DNA from 4 places in the Catenuloplanes sp. NPDC051500 genome. Region 3 is predicted to be linked to each of the others. Evidence: riboswitches for the same ligand, from Rfam matches in the RefSeq annotation. Region 3 holds a riboswitch; each other region holds the start of a gene.
The links. Region 3 has a riboswitch for cobalamin ahead of cobN (cobaltochelatase subunit CobN). Riboswitches for the same ligand answer to the same signal wherever they lie in the genome.
Positions count from the first base shown of each region.

Region 1 (4,745 bases), on a different contig from region 3:
CTTGACCGGCCGGTCGGTGAGCGACTGCGCGTAGGACGACCACTCGACTGTCATAGCGCCCCGCCGCGCTACGTCACCGTAGATGATCGGCGGGCGCACGCACCGCGAGCCGTAGGACTGCACCCAGCCGCCGCTCGTGGCCGCGAAGCCGTCGAGCTGCTCGCCGAAGTACTGCACCATGTCGTTGCGCTCCGGCTCGCCGTGCACGAGCACGTCCAGCCCGAGCCGTTCCTGAAGGCGGATCACGCCGAGGATCTCCGCCCGCATCTGGTTGCGGTAGCCGAGCGGGTCAAGCGTGCCGGCCCGCAGCGCGGCCCGTGCCTTGCGCAGCATCGCGGTCTGCGGGAACGAGCCGATCGTGGTCGTCGGCAGCGGCGGCAGCCCGAGCCGGGCCTGCTGCGCGGCGGCCCGGCCGGCATAGGCACCGCGCCGGGAGTCCTCCGGCCGCAGCGCGTCGAGGCGGGCGCGGACCCCGTCGTTGCGCCAGGCCGCGGGCGGCGGGCCGAGTGGCTCGGGCAACGCACCGGCCGCCCCGGCCAGCGCCACCACCTCGTCAACCTTCTGCCTGGCGAAGGCGAGCCGTTTCCGCAGCTCAGGAGCAAGATCCAATTCAAGATCGAGATCCACGGGTACGTGCAGGAGCGAACACGACGTGGCCACCGCGACCTCGCCCGCAAGCCCGGTGAGCGTGGCCAGCCGCGCCGCCGCCGTGCGCAGATCCGTGCGCCACACGTTGTGCCCGTCGACCACCCCGGCCACGATCGTCTTCTCCCGCGCGTTCCCGGCCGCCGCGAGCGCGTCCAGGTTGCCCGGCCCGGCGACCAGGTCCAGGCCGACCGCCTCGACCGGCGTGTCAAGCAACGCGGGCAGCGCGTCACCGAGCTCGCCGAAGTAGGTCGCGACGAAGATGCTCGGCCGGCGTGCGACCGCGGCGAGCGCGATGTAGACCGCCCGGAGCGCGTCGATCTCCTCCGCGGTACGGTCGGCCGCGTAGGCGGGCTCGTCCAGCTGCACCCAGCGCACGCCCGCCGCGGCCAGCTCGCGCAGGATGTCCGCGTAGACGGCGACCAGGTCGTGCAGCCTGTCGAACGGCCGGAACCCGCCCGGTGCGCCCTCCGCCGCCTTCGCCAGCAGCAGGAACGTGGCCGGCCCGACGAGCACCGGCCGGCTGTCGATGCCGAGCGCGCGGCTCTCCGCGTACTCACGCAGCGCCTTTGTGGGTGTGGCTGTGAAGACCGTGTCCGGGGCGATCTCCGGGACCAGGTAGTGGTAGTTCGTGGCGAACCACTTGGTCATCTCCAGCGGCGGCTGCGCGTCCGTGCCACGCGCCATCGCGAAGTACGTGTCGAGGTCGCTGAGGCCCAGCCCGGCGAACCGCGCCGGGACCGCACCGACCGCCACCGCCGTGTCGAGCACGTGGTCATAGTAGGAGAACGTGTTGGACGGGATCGCCTCGATCCCCGCCTCACGAAGCGTGCGCCAGACGTCCGCGCGCAACCCCGCGGCGATCTGGTCGAGCTGCCCGGCGTCGATGCGGCCGGCCCAGTAGGCCTCGACCGCCCTCTTCAGCTCGCGATCCGGGCCGATGCGCGGATAGCCGAGCACCGTGGTGTGACCGAACATGTGAAACCTTCCCTCGAGGTCGGCGGACCCGTCGGAAAGGCTGGGTGAGGCACGGCGGCCGGTCTGCGCCTCCGGTGACCCGCCCTGGCCCTCCCGAGGGACCGTCGGCAGCGCACACCGGTCCCGGTGTACGCGGTGCGGGCAGGTCTTCGGACTCGTGGGCGCGTCACTCGTTCCTACCGGCCGTCGCTTCCCAGGCTCCGATTGCGGAGCCCAGTGCTTGATGACGGCTTTCGTTCCCACTCACCGCTGCGGGGCAGTCCCGGTTTCCCACCGGGTTCCCTCTTACGACGCCGTGGGCGACCACGGCGAACCAGCACTGCCCGACATCCTACGGCCTCGGCACCGCTCAGGCGTCCCGGCGGTGCAGGACCACCGCCCCGATGACAAGCGACGCCACGGACCACGCGGCCAGCACACCGAGACCGGCCCACGGCGTGATCGGCGGGCCCGTCGTCGCCTGGACGGACAGGCCGGACGGCATGGGGGCGAAGCGGCGCAGGGCCCGCTGTGTGTCCGGGTCGGTGACGGTCGTGGCGATCAGTGGGGGCGCGTAGAGCAGCACCAGCACCAGCACGACCGCGGCCGAGGTCGCCGGGTCCCGGAGCGCCGCGACGACGCCGAGCGCCAGCAGTCCGATCAGGATCAGGTAGAGCACCGACCCGGCGGCGGCGCGCAGCCCGGGACCGCCGACGGGCAGGATCGCGCGGCCGGCGGCCAGGCAGCCGAGCACCGCGAGCCCGCCCGTGACAAGCGTCGACGCGCTCACCACGAGAGCCTTGACCCCGAGAACCACAAGCCGCCGGGGTACGGCGGTGAACGTCGTCCGCAGCGATCCCCCGAGGACCGAGACCGCCAGCAGCACCACGAGCGCCTGCCCGAGCCGCACCCCGGCCAGGGTAAGCGCCGCCGGGTCGAGACCGCACTCGTTGCGCGGGCACGCGGCGACCGCGAGCAGGCTGACAAGCACTGTCACCGCCACGATGGACGGCAGCAACAGGTGGACGGCGGGCTCGGTGCGCAGCCGCGTCCACTCCGCGTGCAGGGCCGGGATCACAGGTCGGCCCGCCGCAGCCGCACGCCCGCCAGGACGAGCGTGAGCGTGGCGTACCCGGCCAGCACCGCGAGCCCGCCCCAGGCCGGCAGCGGGAAGTACCCGGCCATCGGCACGTAGTTGGCGATCACGTGGGCGTACGCCGGCTCGGTCTGCTGCACCGCGAAGGCCGCGGCGGGAGTGACCCGCAGCAGCCACTGCGACGCCCCCGCGGGCAGCCCGCCCACAACCGCCGCAAGGTACGGCAGCACGACAACCGCGACGGCCAGCCCGGCCGCGGGCAGGCTGCGCCGGACCAGCGCACCGAGCCCGAGGGCGAGCAGCGCCACCCCGGCGGTCAGCAGCCCCACCGTGAGCGACAGCGTGACCACGTCCGGGACCGGCAGGAACGGCCTCCGGGACCCGTTGGCGTGGAGCACCCGTTCCGCGACCGGCACGACGAACGCGGCGGCGGCAGTCCCGGCGGCGAACATGGCCGCGCCGAGCACCGCGGCCTTCGCGAGCAGGATCCGGGCGCGGCCGGGGGCGGTCAGCGCGGTCACGCCGACCAGGCCGAGGCGCAGTTCCGCGGTGATGAACTGGACGGCCACGACGATCACCACGATCAGGCCGATGACCAGGCCGAGCAGCGTCATCTGGGTGCCGGGTCCCTCGCCGGCGAGGGGTGCGATGTCGCCGTTGCCGCTGACCGTCCAGACGCCTGCGGACTCCTCCGCGCTGCCGGGGTGGTGGACGGGGCCGTCCGGTTCGGGGTCGGCGCCGACGTCGTCGCGCAGCCACCCGCCGCCGGGTACGGCCCCGGTCAGGCCGAGATTGTCGAACGTGGCGGTGGTCGTGGACAGGCGGGCCTGAGCGGTGCCGCCGCCGACGCCGTTGTGCACGGTCAGGTCGCTCGGCGAGGTGACGAACAGCCCGATCTCGACCGGGCCGGTGAGCGTGGCGGTCCCGACCCGGGTCCAGGTGACGCCGTCGGCGGACTCCTCGCCGGTGAGCGTGCCGCCCACCCGGGTCAGCCGCAGCCAGCGTGGCGCGCCTGTGGACACGGCGCCGGGCAGGCCCGCGACGTCGTGGACGAAGTCGTGCTGGAGGCGTACCCCGTGCTCGGCGGTGGTCATCAGCGCCACGTAGCCGGAGCCTTCAGTAGTGCCGCGCTTGGCGATGATCCCGGCCTTCGCCCACGGGACCAGGCCGGGGACGATCGTGTCGTGGTTCGGCGGCGGGTAGGTGATGATCCCGGTCATCGAGGTCACCCGGACCGTGATCGTGCCGTCCCCGGGCAGGGGCTTGTGCACGAAGTAGAATTTGTCGCGCACGGATTCGCCGCCCGGCCCGGCCGGGGGTGTCGGGCACTCGACGTCGACGGTGCCCTTGGAGCAGACAGACACGCTGTTCGCGGCGACGAACAGGCCCAGGCCGACGATCAGCGCGGCCGTGGCGACGGTGCCGAGCACCAGGCCGCGTACCGTGCGGAATTTCGTCAACTCCGCGTGCAGGAGCCGGCTCATCGGTAGTCCACCTCGTCCCGGGTCAGCGCGAAGTAGGCGTCCTCCAGCGAGTCCGCGCCCGCGACCAGGTCGGCCACCGTGGTGTCGGCCAGGACCCGGCCCCGGCCGGCGACCACCACGTGCGCGGCGATGTGCTGCAGCTCGCTCATCAGGTGGCTTGAGACAAGCACGGCCCGCCCCTGACCGGCGAGGCCGGCCAGCAGCCCGCGCATCCACACGATCCCCTCCGGGTCGAGGCCGTTGAACGGCTCGTCGAGCATCAGCATCGGTGGGTCGCCGAGCAGCGCGGCGGCGATCCCGAGGCGCTGCCGCATGCCGAGCGAGTAGGCACCGGCCCGGCGGCGTCCCACCTCGGCAAGCCCGGTCAGCGCTAGCACCTCGTCGACCCGGCGGGCCGGGAAGCCCTGCGAGTGGGCCAGCCAGAGCAGGTGGTTGCGGGCGGTCCGGCTCGGCTGGACCGCGCCCGCGTCGAGCAGCGCGCCGACCTGGGTGAGCGGCCGGCGCAGGGTGCCGTAGCGGACGCCGCCGACGAGCGCGGCGCCGGAGTCCGGCGCGACCAGGCC
Region 1 is NZ_JBITDX010000011.1:143,298-148,042, forward strand. Features, by position in the region: gene metE (5-methyltetrahydropteroyltriglutamate--homocysteine S-methyltransferase) at 1-1,623, opposite strand, end outside; cobalamin riboswitch at 1,746-1,956, opposite strand; gene ACIA8K_RS23140 (ABC transporter permease) at 1,973-2,680, opposite strand; gene ACIA8K_RS23145 (hypothetical protein) at 2,677-4,182, opposite strand; gene ACIA8K_RS23150 (ABC transporter ATP-binding protein) at 4,179-4,745, opposite strand, start outside.
Region 1: another riboswitch for cobalamin. It lies ahead of metE (5-methyltetrahydropteroyltriglutamate--homocysteine S-methyltransferase); the one in region 3 lies ahead of cobN (cobaltochelatase subunit CobN).

Region 2 (4,745 bases), on a different contig from region 3:
CATGTCCCCCAGAACACGTCTCTTCGCGACCGCCGCCACCCTGTGCGCGGTCGCCCTCACCCTGCTCATGATCCGGCCCGCACCGGCCGGAGCGCTGGCGGCCGACCCGGTGCGCATCATGGCGCTCGGCGACTCGATCACCGGCTCGCCCGGCTGCTGGCGCGCGTTGCTCTGGCAGAAGTTGCAGGCGGCCGGATACACAAACACCGATTTCGTGGGTACGCTGCCGGCGCAGGGCTGCGGCTTCGTCTACGACGGTGAGAACGAGGGCCACGGCGGCTACCTGGCCACGAACATCGCGAACCAGTCGCTGCTCCCGGGCTGGCTCGCCGCCACCGATCCGGACGTCGTGATCATGCATCTGGGCACGAACGACGTCTGGAGCAACATCGCGCCGGCCACGATCCTGGCGGCGTTCAGCACGCTCGTGGACCAGATGCGTGCCAGCAACCCCGCCATGCGCATCCTGGTCGCGCAGATCATCCCGGTCGACCCGCCGAGCTGCACCGAGTGCGCGGCGCGGACCGTGGCGTTCAACGCGGCGATCCCGGCGTGGGCCGCGTCCCGGACGACAGCGGCCTCGCCGGTCACCGTGGTCGACCAGTGGACCGGGTTCGTGCCGGCCACTGACACCAGCGACGGCGTGCATCCGAACGCGGCCGGCGACGTCAAGATCGCCAACCGGTGGTATCCCCCGCTAGTCCAGGCGCTGACCGGTACCCAGCCGACCCCGACGCCGACCGGGACCGGCAGCCCTGCGCCCACGCCGACGCCGACGCCCGCGGCCGGATGCACCGCCTCCTACCGGGTGACAGGTCAGTGGCAGGGCGGCTTCCAGGGCGAGTTGACGGTGGCGAACTCCGGCGTCACGGCCAGCCGCTCGTGGACCGCGCGGTTCACGTTCGGCGCCGGGCAGCAGGTGGCCCAGTCCTGGGGCGGCGTGGTCACCCAGTCGGGTGCGGACGTCTCGGTCGGCAACGCGGCCTGGAACGGCGTGCTGCCGCCGGGTGGGAATGCCACGGTCGGGTTCATCGGGTCGTGGACGGGGAGTAATCCGACAACTACCGCCACCTGCACTTTCGGATAAACAACTACAAAACACCACCAAACCCGAAAGGGGGTACGGCGGGAGCTGCGCTTCTGTCGTACCCCCTGGGTATTGTCTGGGGTCTGATGAGTATCGAGACGAACACTGATCTTGACGCAACGCTCCACCTCACGGGGCTTGCGGACCAGACGGGGCTTGCGGACCACACGGGTCTTGCCGACCAGCTGGGGCTTGCCGACCAGCTGGGTGTGCTTGACGACCAGATCACCGGCCTGGCCGAGCAGATCAACGCGCTGCCGCACGGCCGGGTGCGGACGTTCCATCCCCGGCGGGGGCGGATGAGTCCGAAGCACCACGACGCGATGGAGCGCCTCTGGGAGAGCCACGGCGTCGACGTGCCGCTCGACCCGGCCGACGCGCTGCCGCTCGACCTGGCCGCGCTGTTCGGCCGCGAGGCGCCGGTCGTGCTGGAGATCGGGTCCGGCATGGGCGAGGCGACAGTGGCGATGGCCGCGGCCGACCCGGGGCGCGACTACCTGGCGGTCGAGGTGCACACGCCCGGCGTGGGCAATCTGCTGGCGATGAGCGAGCGCCGCGGGCTGACCAACGTGCGGGTGGCGCTCGGCGACGCGGTCACGCTCGTCGGGCACCAGCTGGCGCCCGCCTCGCTCGACGCGATCCACGTCTTCTTCCCGGACCCGTGGCCCAAGGCGCGGCACCACAAGCGCCGGCTGATCCAGCCCGCACACCTCGGGCTGCTCCGCTCCCGGCTGCGCCCGGGCGGCACGCTGCACTGCGCCACCGACTGGGCGGATTACGCACAGTCCATGATGGAGAGCCTTACCGCGGAACCGGGCCTGACGAACGGCTTCGACCGTTATGCGCCACGGCCCGAGCACCGGCCGATGACCAAGTTCGAGCGCCGGGGCGTCACCGCGCATCGCCGCATCTACGACATGATCTTCTACCGCTCCGCCACCGATGAGGAGCAGCAACAGTTGTAGATAGATCACCTCCTCTTGTCGCGCGATTTTCACCGGGCGTAAGCTGCGCAGGCCACGGTGCTCGGGAAGCCGGTGTAAATCCGGCGTGGTCCTCGCCACTGTGACCGGGAAGTGCCCGTTCCACCCTCGCCACCGGACCTTCGGGTCTGGGAAGGCAGGAACGGGCGTGTTGATCCGGGAGCCAGGAGACCGGCCGTGGCGCCGCATCACATCGCCACGAGGCATGGACGAGAGGATCAACAATCATGCCGTCTGCCAGTTCCGCTCCCACCGCCGCGGTCGCCCCGATCAGGGTCCCGCTGCTCGCCTGGCTGCTCGCGGCCGTCGCGCTCATCGTGTTCTACCTGCTTCTCCAGGAGAACGGGCTGGTCACCACCGGCCAGGTCGCGGCGTACCTGCACGAGTTCACCCACGACGGCCGGCACGCGCTCGGCGTCCCCTGCCACTGAGCGCGGGGCACTCCGACATGACCACGCCCATAGTGTCCTCACCGACGCTCGGCGGCATCCTCCGGCGTGGCGCCCTCGCGGGCGTCGCCGGCGGGGTGGCTGCCTCCCTCGTCGCGTTCTTCGTGGTCGAGCCGGTCATCGAACGCGCGCTCGCCGTCGAGGAGGCCCGCACCGCAGCCGAGCCCGCCGAACCCGAGCTGGTCGGCCGGACCATGCAGGTGATCGGCGGCATGGTCGCCGCGATCGCTGTCGCGGTCTGCCTCGCGCTTGTGCTCGCCGTGGTGTTCGCGAAGGTGCGGCACCGGCTGCCCGGCCGGACCGACTTCGGCCGGGCCACGCTGCTCGCGTTCCTCGGCTTCGTCGCGTTCGCACTGGTACCGGCGCTGAAGTACCCGGCGAACCCGCCCGCGGTCGGCGACCCGGACACGGTGGACGCCCGCACCGCGCAGTACCTGTCACTGATCGCGGCCGCCGCGGCGATCGCCTGGCTTGCCGTGCTGGTCCGTCAGGTGCTGCTGGCCCGCGGGCAGTCCGGGCCGGTCGCGGTGACCGGCGGCGTGCTGACCGGCCTCGTCGGCTACGCGCTGATCCTGGTCATCTGGCCGGCCGCCACCGGAGAGATCCCGGCGGACGTGTCACCGCAGCTGATCTGGGACTTCCGGGTCGCGTCGCTTGCCGAGCTGGCCGCGATGTGGGCGGCCATCGGCGCGACGCTTGGCCTGCTGCTCACGCCGCGCCCGGCGAGAACCGTCCGCGACGTGGAGGCGACCGCTTCCGCGTGAGGCAACGCTCGATCGGGGTGCTCCGGTGTTCTCGCCGGAGCACCCCGTTCGCTGTGCGGACCGCGCGCGCGGACCTCCCCACCTGATCGCCGCGCGCCCCGATCAGGCCGGAACACGTCGAGCGTGTGCCGGGACAACCGCCCGCACGCCCAACCGGCCTGAACCTGGTGAGCGCGGGTGCCCGGGACAACCGCCCGCACTCCCCGACCGGCCTGGGACCCGGCGCGCGCGGGCGTGCCGAGGACGGATCCAGCTCATCCGTCGCGCGTGAGCGCGGCAGCGTGGCGGCGCGGTGAGCGGCATCAGCGACGACGGCCGGGCTTGCCTCTGAGCGGGCCGGGTCACGCTCGGGTCGTACCCTCGCGTCTGTGAATTGCCGGTTTTGACGTGTCTCACGGCATTAGTCTGAGGGCGCAGGAGCGGCGAAAAACGGGAGGATCAGGACGGTGACGACGACGGGCAGCATCGCCGTGACGGCGCCCGGCGACACGGACGCCGACTGGGTGGACCTCTCCCGCCGCTCGCTGGTCCCGGACGCCGCGGACCGGATCGCCGAGCTGGCCGCCAGGGTCGCGAACGCACCGACCGGCCTGGTGCAGCTGCTTGAGGACCGGCGCGCGCTGATGAGCGGCGGATATGCGCTGCCGGACGCGTGGGCCGGCCTCGGCGCCGTGCCTGCGGCGTCCACGCTTGCCGGCCTGATCCTCGACTCGGGGAGCCCGCTTGTGGTGCACGACGTCGAGGACGACGAGCGGGTCCCGCCGGACGCGCCGATCCGGCTGGCCGCCGCCCGCGCCTACCTCGGATATCCGGTCCGCTCCCGGGCCGGCGCGATCGTCGGCGTCTGCGCCGTGGTCGACTACCGGCCGCGCGACTGGACCGCGGCCGAGCAGTCGATGGTCGGGCACGCGGCCGAGGTGTGCGGCACTGTCGTCGCGGAGCGCGAGGCCCGGCAGACCACGGACCGGCACCGGCGCTTCCTGGACGCCGTGCTCGACAACCTGCACGACGGCGTGGTCGCCTGCGACGCGGACGGCCGTCGCGTGCTGATCAACGCGGCGATGCTGCGGTTCACCGGGCGCACGCCGGCGCCGTTCGCGCCCGGCGGTCACCCGCTCGACTTCGGGCTGCGGCACGCGGACGGGCGGCCGATGGCGCCGGACGACACGCCGCTCTCCCGCGCGTTCCGCGGCGAGGAGCTGCACGGGCTCGAGGTGCTGGCCGGCCCGGCCCTCGAACGCCCACGCGTGCTGCTCGTCGACGGACAACCCATCTCGGACGCGGGCGGCACCCGGCTCGGCGCCGTGATCGCACTGCAGGACGTCACAGAGCTCAAGCGCACCGAGCGGTTCCGCGCCTGCGAGCTGGCCGTCACGTCCGCGCTTGCCGAGGCGTCGAGCGCGGAGGAGGCCGGGCCGCGGGTGCTGGAGGCGGTGGTCGCCACGCTCGGCTGGGCGCACGC
Region 2 is NZ_JBITDX010000002.1:576,484-581,228, forward strand. Features, by position in the region: gene ACIA8K_RS05530 (cellulose binding domain-containing protein) at 2-1,087, shown strand; gene trmB (tRNA (guanosine(46)-N7)-methyltransferase TrmB) at 1,387-2,052, shown strand; cobalamin riboswitch at 2,091-2,265, shown strand; gene ACIA8K_RS05540 (CbtB-domain containing protein) at 2,298-2,501, shown strand; gene ACIA8K_RS05545 (CbtA family protein) at 2,519-3,283, shown strand; gene ACIA8K_RS05550 (ATP-binding protein) at 3,730-4,745, shown strand, end outside.
Region 2: another riboswitch for cobalamin. It lies ahead of ACIA8K_RS05540 (CbtB-domain containing protein); the one in region 3 lies ahead of cobN (cobaltochelatase subunit CobN).

Region 3 (4,745 bases):
AGGCCTCGTCCCAGGTCGGCCGCACGCCGAGCAGCGCCAGGATCTCCGCCACGTCGTCGCCGGCCGTGCGCATCGCCGCGGTGCCCCAGATGGACAGCCCGACCGACCGCGGCCACTCGCCGGTGTCCTCGCGGTAGCGGTTGACGAGCGACTCCGCCATCGCCTGCCCGGTCTCCCAGGCCAGCCGGCTCGGGATCGCCTTCGGGTCCACCGAGTAGAAGTTCCGCCCGGTCGGCAGCACGTTGATCAGACCGCGCAGCGGCGACCCGCTCGGCCCGGCCGGCACGTAGCCGCCGTCAAGCGCGTGCAGCAGGTGCGTCATCTCGTCGGTGGTCCGGTCCAGCCGGGGCACGATCTCCGTCGCCGCGAAGATCAAGATCTCTTCCACAAGCTCGGGGGTACGGATGTCAGCCCGATCGACAAGCGACGCCGCAGCCCCCGGGTCCCAGCCCGCCGCCTCCATGCCCGCGACAAGTGATTTCGCAAGCTCCTCGACCGCGTCCACCTCGGACATCGGCGCCGACCCGTCGTCGGTGAGCCCCAGCGCCTCACGCAGCCCCGGCAGCGCCGCGACCTGCCCACCCCACATCTGCCGCGCCCGCAGCATGGCCAGCACCAGGTTGACCCGCGCCTCACCGGCCGGCGGCTCGCCCAGGATGTGCAGCCCGTCGCGGATCTGCACGTCCTTGACCTCGCACAGCCAGCCGTCCACGTGCAGCAGGAAGTCGTCGAACTCGGCGTCGTGCGGCCGGTCCGCAAGCCCGAGGTCGTGGTCGAGCTTCGCGGCCTGGATCAGCGTCCAGATCTGCGCGCGGATCGCGGGCAGCTTCGGCGGGTCGAGCGCCGCGATGTTCGCGTGCTCGTCAAGCAGCTGCTCCAGCCGGGCCATGTCGCCGTACGACTCCGCCCGCGCCATCGGCGGCACCAGGTGGTCGACGAGCGTGGCGTGCGCGCGCCGTTTCGCCTGGGTGCCCTCGCCCGGATCGTTGACCAGGAACGGGTAGATCAGCGGCAGGTTGCCGAGCGCCGCATCAGGCCCGCAGGCGGCGGAGAGCCCGAGCGTCTTGCCGGGCAGCCACTCAAGGTTGCCGTGCTTGCCGATGTGCACGACAGCGTGCGCCTCGAAGTTCGCCGCCAGCCACCGGTACGCGGCCAGGTAGTGGTGCGAGGCAGGCAGGTCCGGGTCGTGGTAGATCGCCACCGGGTTCTCGCCGAACCCGCGCGGCGGCTGCACCATGACCACCACGTTGTTGCCGCGCAGTGCCGCGAGCACGATCTCGCCGTCCGGGTCCTGCGACCGGTCCACGTAGAGCTCGCCCGGCGCCGGCCCCCAGTGCTGCTCGGTCACGGAACGCAGCTCGGCCGGCAGCGTGGCGAACCACGCGCGGTACTCGCTCGCCGGGATCCGGACCGGGTTCCCCTCCAGCTGCTCCTCGGTCAGCCAGTTCGGGTCCTGGCCGCCGGCTGCGATCAGCGCGTGCATCAGCGCGTCGCCGTCCTGCGCGTCGACGCCGGGGAAGTCGCCCACGTCGTACCCACGCTGGATCATGGCTTTGATCAGGCGCACGGCGGAGGCGGGGGTGTCCAGGCCGACCGCGTTGCCGATCCGGGAGTGCTTGGTCGGGTACGCCGACAGCATCAGCACGATCTTCCGCTCGGCCGGCGGGACGTGGCGCAGCCGCGCGTGCCCGAACGCGATGCCCGCGACACGCGCCGCCCGCTCCGGATCGGCGACGTAGACGGTCAGCCCGTCCCTGTCGGTCTCCTTGAACGAGAACGGCACCGTGATGATCCGCCCGTCGAACTCCGGCACCGCGACCTGGGTGGCCGCGTCAAGCGGCGACAGCCCGTCGTCGTTGCCGTCCCAAACCGCCCGCGAGCTGGTCAGACATAGCCCCTGCAGGATCGGCACGTCAAGCTTGGCCAGCTCGCCCACGTCCCACGCGTCGTCCTCGCCACCGGCCTGGGCCGCGGCCGGGACCACGCCGCCCGCGCCGCCGGCGGCAAGCACCGTCACGATCAGCGCGTCCGCCTGCCGCAGCGCGTCGAGCAGGTCATCGCCGGGCGCGCGAAGCGAGGCGCAGAAGATCGGCAGCGGCTCCGCGCCGGCCGCCTCGACCGCGTCCGCAAGCGCGTGCACGAACGCGGTGTTCCCGGCCATGTGGTGTGCGCGGTAGTAGAGGATCGCGATCTTCGGGCCGGTCCGGTGCGCCGACTCCGGACGCTCCAGCCGGCCCCAGAGCGGCGCCTCGGCCGGCGGCGCGAAGCCGTGGCCGGTCAGCAGGATCGTGTCGCTGAGGAAGTGGTGCAGCTCCGCCAGGTTCGCCGGGCCGCCCTGGGCCAGGTAGAGGTGCGCCTCGGCCGCCAGGTTCGGCGCCACTGTGGACAGCCGCATCAGCTCCGCATCCGGCGCCGCCTCGCCGCCGAGCACAAGCAGCGGGCGCGCCTGCGCACGCAGCGCATCGATCCCCTCCTCCCAGGCCCGGTGGCCGCCGAGGATCCGGACCACCACCAGCTCGGTGCCGTCAAGAAGACCTTCAAGATCTTCCACCTGGGTACGCGAGGGGTTCGCCAACCGGAAGTCCGCGCCACTGGCACGGGCGCTGAGCAGGTCGGTGTCGGACGTCGACAGCAGCAGGACGCGGGCCACCGCGGGCTCCTCCCTGGGGTCCGCGCCCCAGATCGTGACGGATCGCGCGGCGACCGGAGTCTCCTGGCTCCCGGATCGGCGCTCGCCCCGACCTTCCCGCAATCGATCCTGTGCCGGCGATCCTGTGCCGGTGTGGTGCCTAGGATGCAGCAGTGGTCATGCTGGGGTCCGCTCCCCGGTGACAGTGGCGGGACCGCGCCGGATTCACACCGGACTTCCTCCACCGTCGCCGCGTTTCATGCAGTGCCCCTACTCTCCCGACCGCCCCTGCACACGTCAAGCCACCGGCGGTGATCTTGCTCGCCCCGGTTGTGACGCATGTCGGGGTTCTGCGGACGAACCCGAAACAGTCTCCGTGACAACCCGTAGTATCCGCCGCATGCCTCCGACCCCCCGCGCCGCACGCACCGGACCGGACGCGTGCCCCACCGCGCTCCAGGTGCACGCCGCGGCGGACGGCGGACTGGCCAGGGTGCGCATCCCCGGCGGCGTGCTCACCGCCGCCCGCGCCCGGGTGCTCGCCCGCGCGGCCCGCGAGCTCGGCGACGGCCGCCTGGACCTGACCTCCCGCGGAAACCTGCAGCTCCGCGCGCTGCCGTCCGGGGCGGAGCTGGAATTGGCCGACCGCCTGGCCGACGCCGGCCTGCTGCCGTCCCTGACGCACGAGCGCGCCCGGAACGTGGTCGCGTCGCCGCTGAGCGGACTCGACGGGCAGGGCGGTGCGGACGTGCGGCCACTTGTGGACGCGCTCGACACCGCGCTGTGCGCGTCGCCTTCGCTTGCCGGCCTGTCCGGGCGGTTCCTCTTCGCGCTCGACGACGGCCGGGGCGACGTGGCCGCGCTCGGCGCCGACCTCTGCCTGCTCGCCTCCGGCCCCGACGAGTTAACCCTGCTCATCGACGGTGTCGACGTAGGTTTACGCGCCCCCGCGGGCACCGCCCAGCGGGCTGTCGTCGCTCATCCGGGTGGCGCGGTTCGTCCCGGTGGTGCGGCCCATCTCGGTGGTGCGGCTCGTTCCGGTGGTGCAGCGCATCCCGCCGGTGTGATCAGTCCCTCCGGAGCGGCTGGTTCCGTCGGTGCCGACCGCTCCGCCGGGGTGCCGGGTCCCACCGCGGCAGGCCTGGCGGTGGCGGCCGCTGAGGCATTCCTCGCCGAGCGGGCCGCCCAAGGCTCGGCGGGCTGGCGGGTGTCCGAGATCGATCAGGGCGTGGCGCGGATCGCCGATCGCCTCGGTGTCCACGCCGCACCTGTCACTCCCGCCCTTGACCCGCCCGCGCCACCGATCGGCGTGATAGCCCACCCGGCCGCCGGCGTCGCGCTCGCGGTGATCATCCCGCTCGGCCGGATCTCCGCCACCCAGCTCGACCTGCTTGCCGACGTGGCCGCGACCGGCGGCGGCGAGCTGCGCTTCACACCCTGGCGCGGCGTGGTCGTCCCCGGCCTGCCGGACGCCTCCCACCTCCCCGGACTGGTCACGGCCGGGCTCGGCGCCGATGCGGACTCGCCCTGGTACGGCGTCACCGCCTGCACCGGCCTGCCCGGCTGCGCCAAGTCGCACGCGGACGTCCGCGTGGACGCCACGACGGTCACGCTCGGCGCGGCGCGGGCTGCCCGGGACGCGCTACCGGTCCACTGGATCGGCTGCGAACGTGCCTGCGGCCACCCGGCCACTCCGCACGTGCGGGTGCTGGCCACCGCGCGCGGCTACCGGGTGACCGGCCCGGCGCCGCTCGCGAGCCCGCCGCCGGCCGGTAACCGGACGTCACCCGCTGTCGCCGCTTCGTCCGGTCCACGGACGTCACCCGGTGCTTCGGCGTTGCCCGGCGCTTTGGCGTCACCCGGTGCTTCGGCGTTGCCCGGTGCTTTGGCGTCACCCGGTGCTTCGGCGTTGTCCGGCGGTTCGGCGTTGTCCGGCGGTTCGGTCTCACCCAGCGGGTCGGCGTCATCCGGCGGTTCGGCGTTGCCGGGTGGTTCGGCGTCGCCGGGCGGCCCGGCCTCGCCCGCGGCCCCGGCGGACGGTGTGGACCTCGACCGGCTCGCGGCCGCAGTTGCTGCCGCCCGTACCAGCTTCGCCTCACAGGAGACCGGCGCGTGA
Region 3 is NZ_JBITDX010000032.1:28,662-33,406, reverse strand. Features, by position in the region: gene cobN (cobaltochelatase subunit CobN) at 1-2,650, opposite strand, end outside; cobalamin riboswitch at 2,707-2,871, opposite strand; gene ACIA8K_RS37585 (precorrin-3B synthase) at 3,030-4,745, shown strand; gene ACIA8K_RS37580 (precorrin-8X methylmutase) at 4,742-4,745, shown strand, end outside.

Region 4 (4,745 bases), on a different contig from region 3:
CGGCCTTCCGGCGAGTTGACGTGCTGGTAGAGGTTGAGCACCAGGTTGTTCGCCACGATCGTGTCACCTGTGGCGAAGAACGCGACAAGCCGCGACACCAGGTGCTGTTCGGCCGGGGAGAGCTTGGCCAGGTCCGCGAGGTCGGTGTGCAGGTCCACCTCCTCCACGGTCCAGGTGTTCTTGATGGCGTCTTTGAAGCGGTCGAAGAAGTGCGGGTACTTCATCGGCCTCAGCGTGAGGTCCATTCCAGGGTCAAGAAGCATGATCAAAATCCTTCGGGGGTACGACGAGAGCTGTCGGTTACTGGCAGGCTTCGCACGACTCGGGGTTCTCAAGTGAGCAGGCAAGCGCCTCGTCGTCGGAGACGGTGATCCTGGCGACGCCGGTAATCGGGGCGACGCCGTTGATCGGGGCGGCGCCGGTGATCGGGGTGACCGGGACGGCAGGCGTGACCGCGACCGGTGCCTGCACCGCCACGGTGGCCTGCTGGATGCGCGTCGCCGGGCGGGAGCGCAGGTAGTACGTGGTCTTCAGGCCGGCCTTCCACGCGTACAGGTACATCGAGGAGACCTTGCCGATCGTCGGCGCGCTCATGAACAGGTTGAGCGACTGCGACTGGTCGATGAACGGCCCGCGCGCGGCAGCCAGGTCGATCAGCGCCTTCTGCGGCAGCTCCCACGCGGTCCGGAACAGCGCGCGGACCTCGGCCGGGAGCGCCGTGATGCCCTGCACCGAGCCCTCCGCGCGCCTGATCTCCGCACGGATCGCGTCCGTCCACAGGCCGCGGGACTTCAGCTCGTCCACCAGGTAGGAGTTGATCTGCAGGAACTCGCCGGAGAGCGTCTCGCGCTTGAACAGGTTCGACACCTGCGGCTCGATGCACTCGTAGCAGCCCGCGATCGAGGCGATGGTGGCGGTCGGCGCGATCGCGATCAACAGCGAGTTGCGTACCCCGTGGGCGTTGATTTTGCTCCGCAGCGCGGTCCAGCGCTCAGGCGTACCCTCGATGCCCCAAAGATCTTGTTGAAGTTGACCTTTCGACATGCGCGTGGCGTCGAAGGACGGGTGCGGCCCGAAACGCTCCGCAAGCCCGGCCGACGTCTCCAGCGCGGTCAGGTAGATCTCCTCCGCGATCCGGGTGGAGAGCTCCCGCGCCGCGGCCGAGTCGAACGGCAGGCGCAGCCGGAAGAACACGTCCTGCAGGCCCATCACGCCGAGGCCGATCGGGCGCCAGCGCGGGTTCGACGCGGCGGCCTGCGGCGTCGGGTAGTAGTTGATGTCGATCACCCGGTCCAGGAAGACCACAGCGGTCCGGACCGTCTCGCGCAGCCGCTCCCAGTCGAGCGTGCCGCCGGTGACGTGCGCGCCCAGGTTGACCGAGCCGAGATTGCAGACCGCGGTCTCGTCGTCGCTCGACACCTCGATGATCTCGGTGCACAGGTTGGACAGGTGGACCGTGTTCTCCGGGAGCAGCGTCTGGTTGGCGAGCCGGTTGGACGCGTCCTTGAACGTCATCCAGCCGTTGCCGGTCTGCGCGAGCGTGCGCATCATCCTGCCGTACAGGTCACGGGCCTTGACCGTCTTGGTGACCTTTCCGGCCGCCTCCGCGGCACGGTACGCGCGGTCGAAGTCGTCGCCCCACAGGTCGGGCAGCTCCGGAACCTGGTTCGGGTCGATGAGCGACCAGTCCCCGTCCGCCTCGACGCGGCGCATGAACTCGTCCGGGATCCAGTTGGCCAGGTTCAGGTTGTGCGTGCGGCGCGCGTCCTCGCCGGTGTTGTCGCGCAGCTCAAGGAACTCCTCGATGTCCGGGTGCCACGGCTCCAGGTAGACGCAGGCCGCACCCTTGCGCCGGCCGCCCTGGTTGACGGCCGCGACGCTCGCGTCAAGCGTGCGCAGGAACGGCACGATCCCGTTGGACTGCCCGTTCGTGCCGCGGATCAGCGCGCCGCGCGACCGGATGCGGGAAAACGCGATGCCGATCCCCCCGGCGAACTTCGACAGGTTCGCCACCTGTGCGTACCGCTCGTAGATCGAGTTCAGCTCGTCCTTCGGCGAGTCGACCAGGTAGCAGGACGACATCTGCGAGTGCCGGGTGCCGGAGTTGAACAGCGTCGGAGAGCTCGGGAGGTACGCAAGCGACGCCATCAGCCGGTAGAAGCCGATCGCTTCGTCCACGGTCTGCGACAGTCCACACGCGACCCGCAACAGCCAGTACTGCGGGGTCTCGACGTTCTTCCTGGTGAGCGGGTGGCGCAGCAGGTAGCGGTCCGCGACCGTACGCAGGCCGAAATACTCGAAGCGCATGTCGTTCGCGGTGTCGACGGCGCTGTCGAGCTGTGTGCTGTGTGCTGCGACGAACGCCGCGGTCCCGTCCCCGATCAGCCCCTGCGCGTGGCCGAGCGCGATCGACGCGGAGAACGAGTCGATGCCCTGGCCGCGGACCTCGCCGTCGACCGTGTGGGCGAGCAGCCGGGCCGCCAGCCGCGAGTACTGCGGTTCCTCGCCGATCAGCTCCGCCGCGGTCTGGATCAGGAGCTTGCCCAGTTCCTCCGCGCCGGCGCCGTCGTACAAGCCGCTTATCGTTTTCGTCGCCACCCGCAGCGGATCGACCTCCCCGAGGCCTTGCACCCACCGCTCCACCGCCCGCACGACCCGGTGGAGATCCACCGGTTCCAGCGCGCCGTCGCGCGTACGCACCCGTACCGCCGCGTCAATGACCGTCATGCTCGTCCTGCTCCCTCGCGAGTCCGATTCCCTGGTGGGAGGTCCTCGGACCGCGCGGGCGCAGGCCACCGCTGGGCACGCATGGATTGCGGCCACAGGGGCTGGTCGGCGTCGGCCGTCCCGCGCGGCCTCGAACCACCGCCCCCGTCTGGCGGGCACGGCGCGGCTGGCAGGTCTTCGGACTCGCGGGCGCGCTGCTCACTTCCTACCGGCCGTCGCTTCCCACGCTCGTCGCTGTCGCGGACGGAGCCCAGTGCTTGTGACGGCTTTCGTTCCCACTCACCGCTGCGGGGCAGTCCCGGACTCACACCGGGTTCCCTCTTGCCTCGAACGTCACATACGCCACGCCCGAACCAGCTGCGTGCAACACCATATATGGGTACGCCGCATCCGCAAACCACAACATGTCGTGCCGGGCGTGTCGCTCCCCACCAAATGATCATGCGGCCAGGTCAGCGGCCCGACCGCGATCGTCTCCGCTGTGACCCGCGCCGGACGCCGTGCCCTACCGGACGGGTGTCGCCGTATCGTTGACAGGTGATCGGCAACCTTGAGACGTTCCAGGACGAGTTGGCCGCAAGCGGGTTTCCGCCGCTGGTCAACAAGCTGGCCGGAGCCGACTTCCGGGGACGGGTCGCCACCCGTGACCTCGGGCCGCTGCGGCTGGTCTCCCTCGACACGCCCGAGAGCGCGTGCATCGGGCGGGAGCGCGACGCCTCCGACGGCAAGAACCTGGCGGTCAAGGTGATGGCCCGGGGCCGGACCCGGATCACGCAGGGGCACGGCGACGCCGAACTCGGGCCGGCCGACCTGATGCTGCTCGATCCCACGCGTACGCTCCGGTTCGAGAGCACCGCGGCGACGCACGTCACGATCCTGATTCCGCGCCGGGAGCTCCGGATCCGTCCCGCGCAGATCGACCGGCTCATCGGCGTACCCATCGATGGTAGTCATGGTCCTGGTGCTCTTGTCTCCGTGCTGGCCCGGGAGTCGGCGCGATCGGCGACCGGGTTCCGCGAGGCGGAGGCGCTGCGGTCGGCGGCGGCCGTCATCGAGCTGATCGCTGTCGCACTTGAGGCCCGGCTGGGTGACGAGCGACCGGCCCCCGACGAGAGGCTGCGGAACCGGATCGCCGGCTACATCGAGGCCCGGCTGGCCGATTCCGATCTGTCCCCGCTGAGCATCGCCGCCGCCCACCACATCTCCGTACGCCGGCTGCACAAGCTGTTCGAGGACCAGCCGCTCACCGTGGCGGCCCTGATCCGCAGTCGCCGCCTGGAGCGCTGCCGGGCCGAGCTGTCCGGAAGTGGACATACGGTCACCGCCGTGGCCGCCCGGTGGGGATTCCCCGACCCGACCCACTTCAGCAAGCTCTTCAAGGCGACGTACGGCTACAACGCCCGTGCACTGACAACAAGCAACCGTGCACGGACGACCAGGACGCGCACAACCGGCCCGGAACAGGATGGTGGTCAGCAAGGCAGGCAATAGCAATGGGAGAGAAGTCGTGGCGAAGGTAAACATCGTCCGCCCCGGTGAGGGCGAGATCCTCGGCAGCGGGGCACACCAGATCCGGATCCTTGAGAACGGCGAGCACACCGACCATCGGCTGGGATTCGCCGAGGTCACCATCCCACCGGGCACCCCCAGCCCGTTGCAGCACCGCCACGCCCAGCACGACGAGGGCTTCTACGTGCTGGCCGGAACGTTCCGGTTCACGGTCGGCGAGGACGAGTACGACGCCGGCCCGGGCACCTGGGTCATCGTGCCGACCGGGGCACCGCACACGTTCGCAAACATCGGTGACGTGAACGCGGTCATGCTGAACACGTTCACCCCTGACCTGTACGTGCAGTACTTCCGCGACTTCAAGGCCATGATCGATTCCGGGCAGCCGATCAACGCCGAGACCATGCAACCGCTGTGGAAGAACTACGCCACCGAGATCTCGAACGAATACGCCTCGTGAAGCGCCTCCAGTACGACACCTACGGCGGCCCGGAAGTGATGCGGCTCGC
Region 4 is NZ_JBITDX010000007.1:300,980-305,724, forward strand. Features, by position in the region: gene ACIA8K_RS17130 (ribonucleotide-diphosphate reductase subunit beta) at 1-263, opposite strand, end outside; gene ACIA8K_RS17135 (ribonucleoside-diphosphate reductase subunit alpha) at 301-2,727, opposite strand; cobalamin riboswitch at 2,878-3,100, opposite strand; gene ACIA8K_RS17140 (helix-turn-helix domain-containing protein) at 3,265-4,218, shown strand; gene ACIA8K_RS17145 (cupin domain-containing protein) at 4,235-4,696, shown strand; gene ACIA8K_RS17150 (NADP-dependent oxidoreductase) at 4,693-4,745, shown strand, end outside.
Region 4: another riboswitch for cobalamin. It lies ahead of ACIA8K_RS17135 (ribonucleoside-diphosphate reductase subunit alpha); the one in region 3 lies ahead of cobN (cobaltochelatase subunit CobN).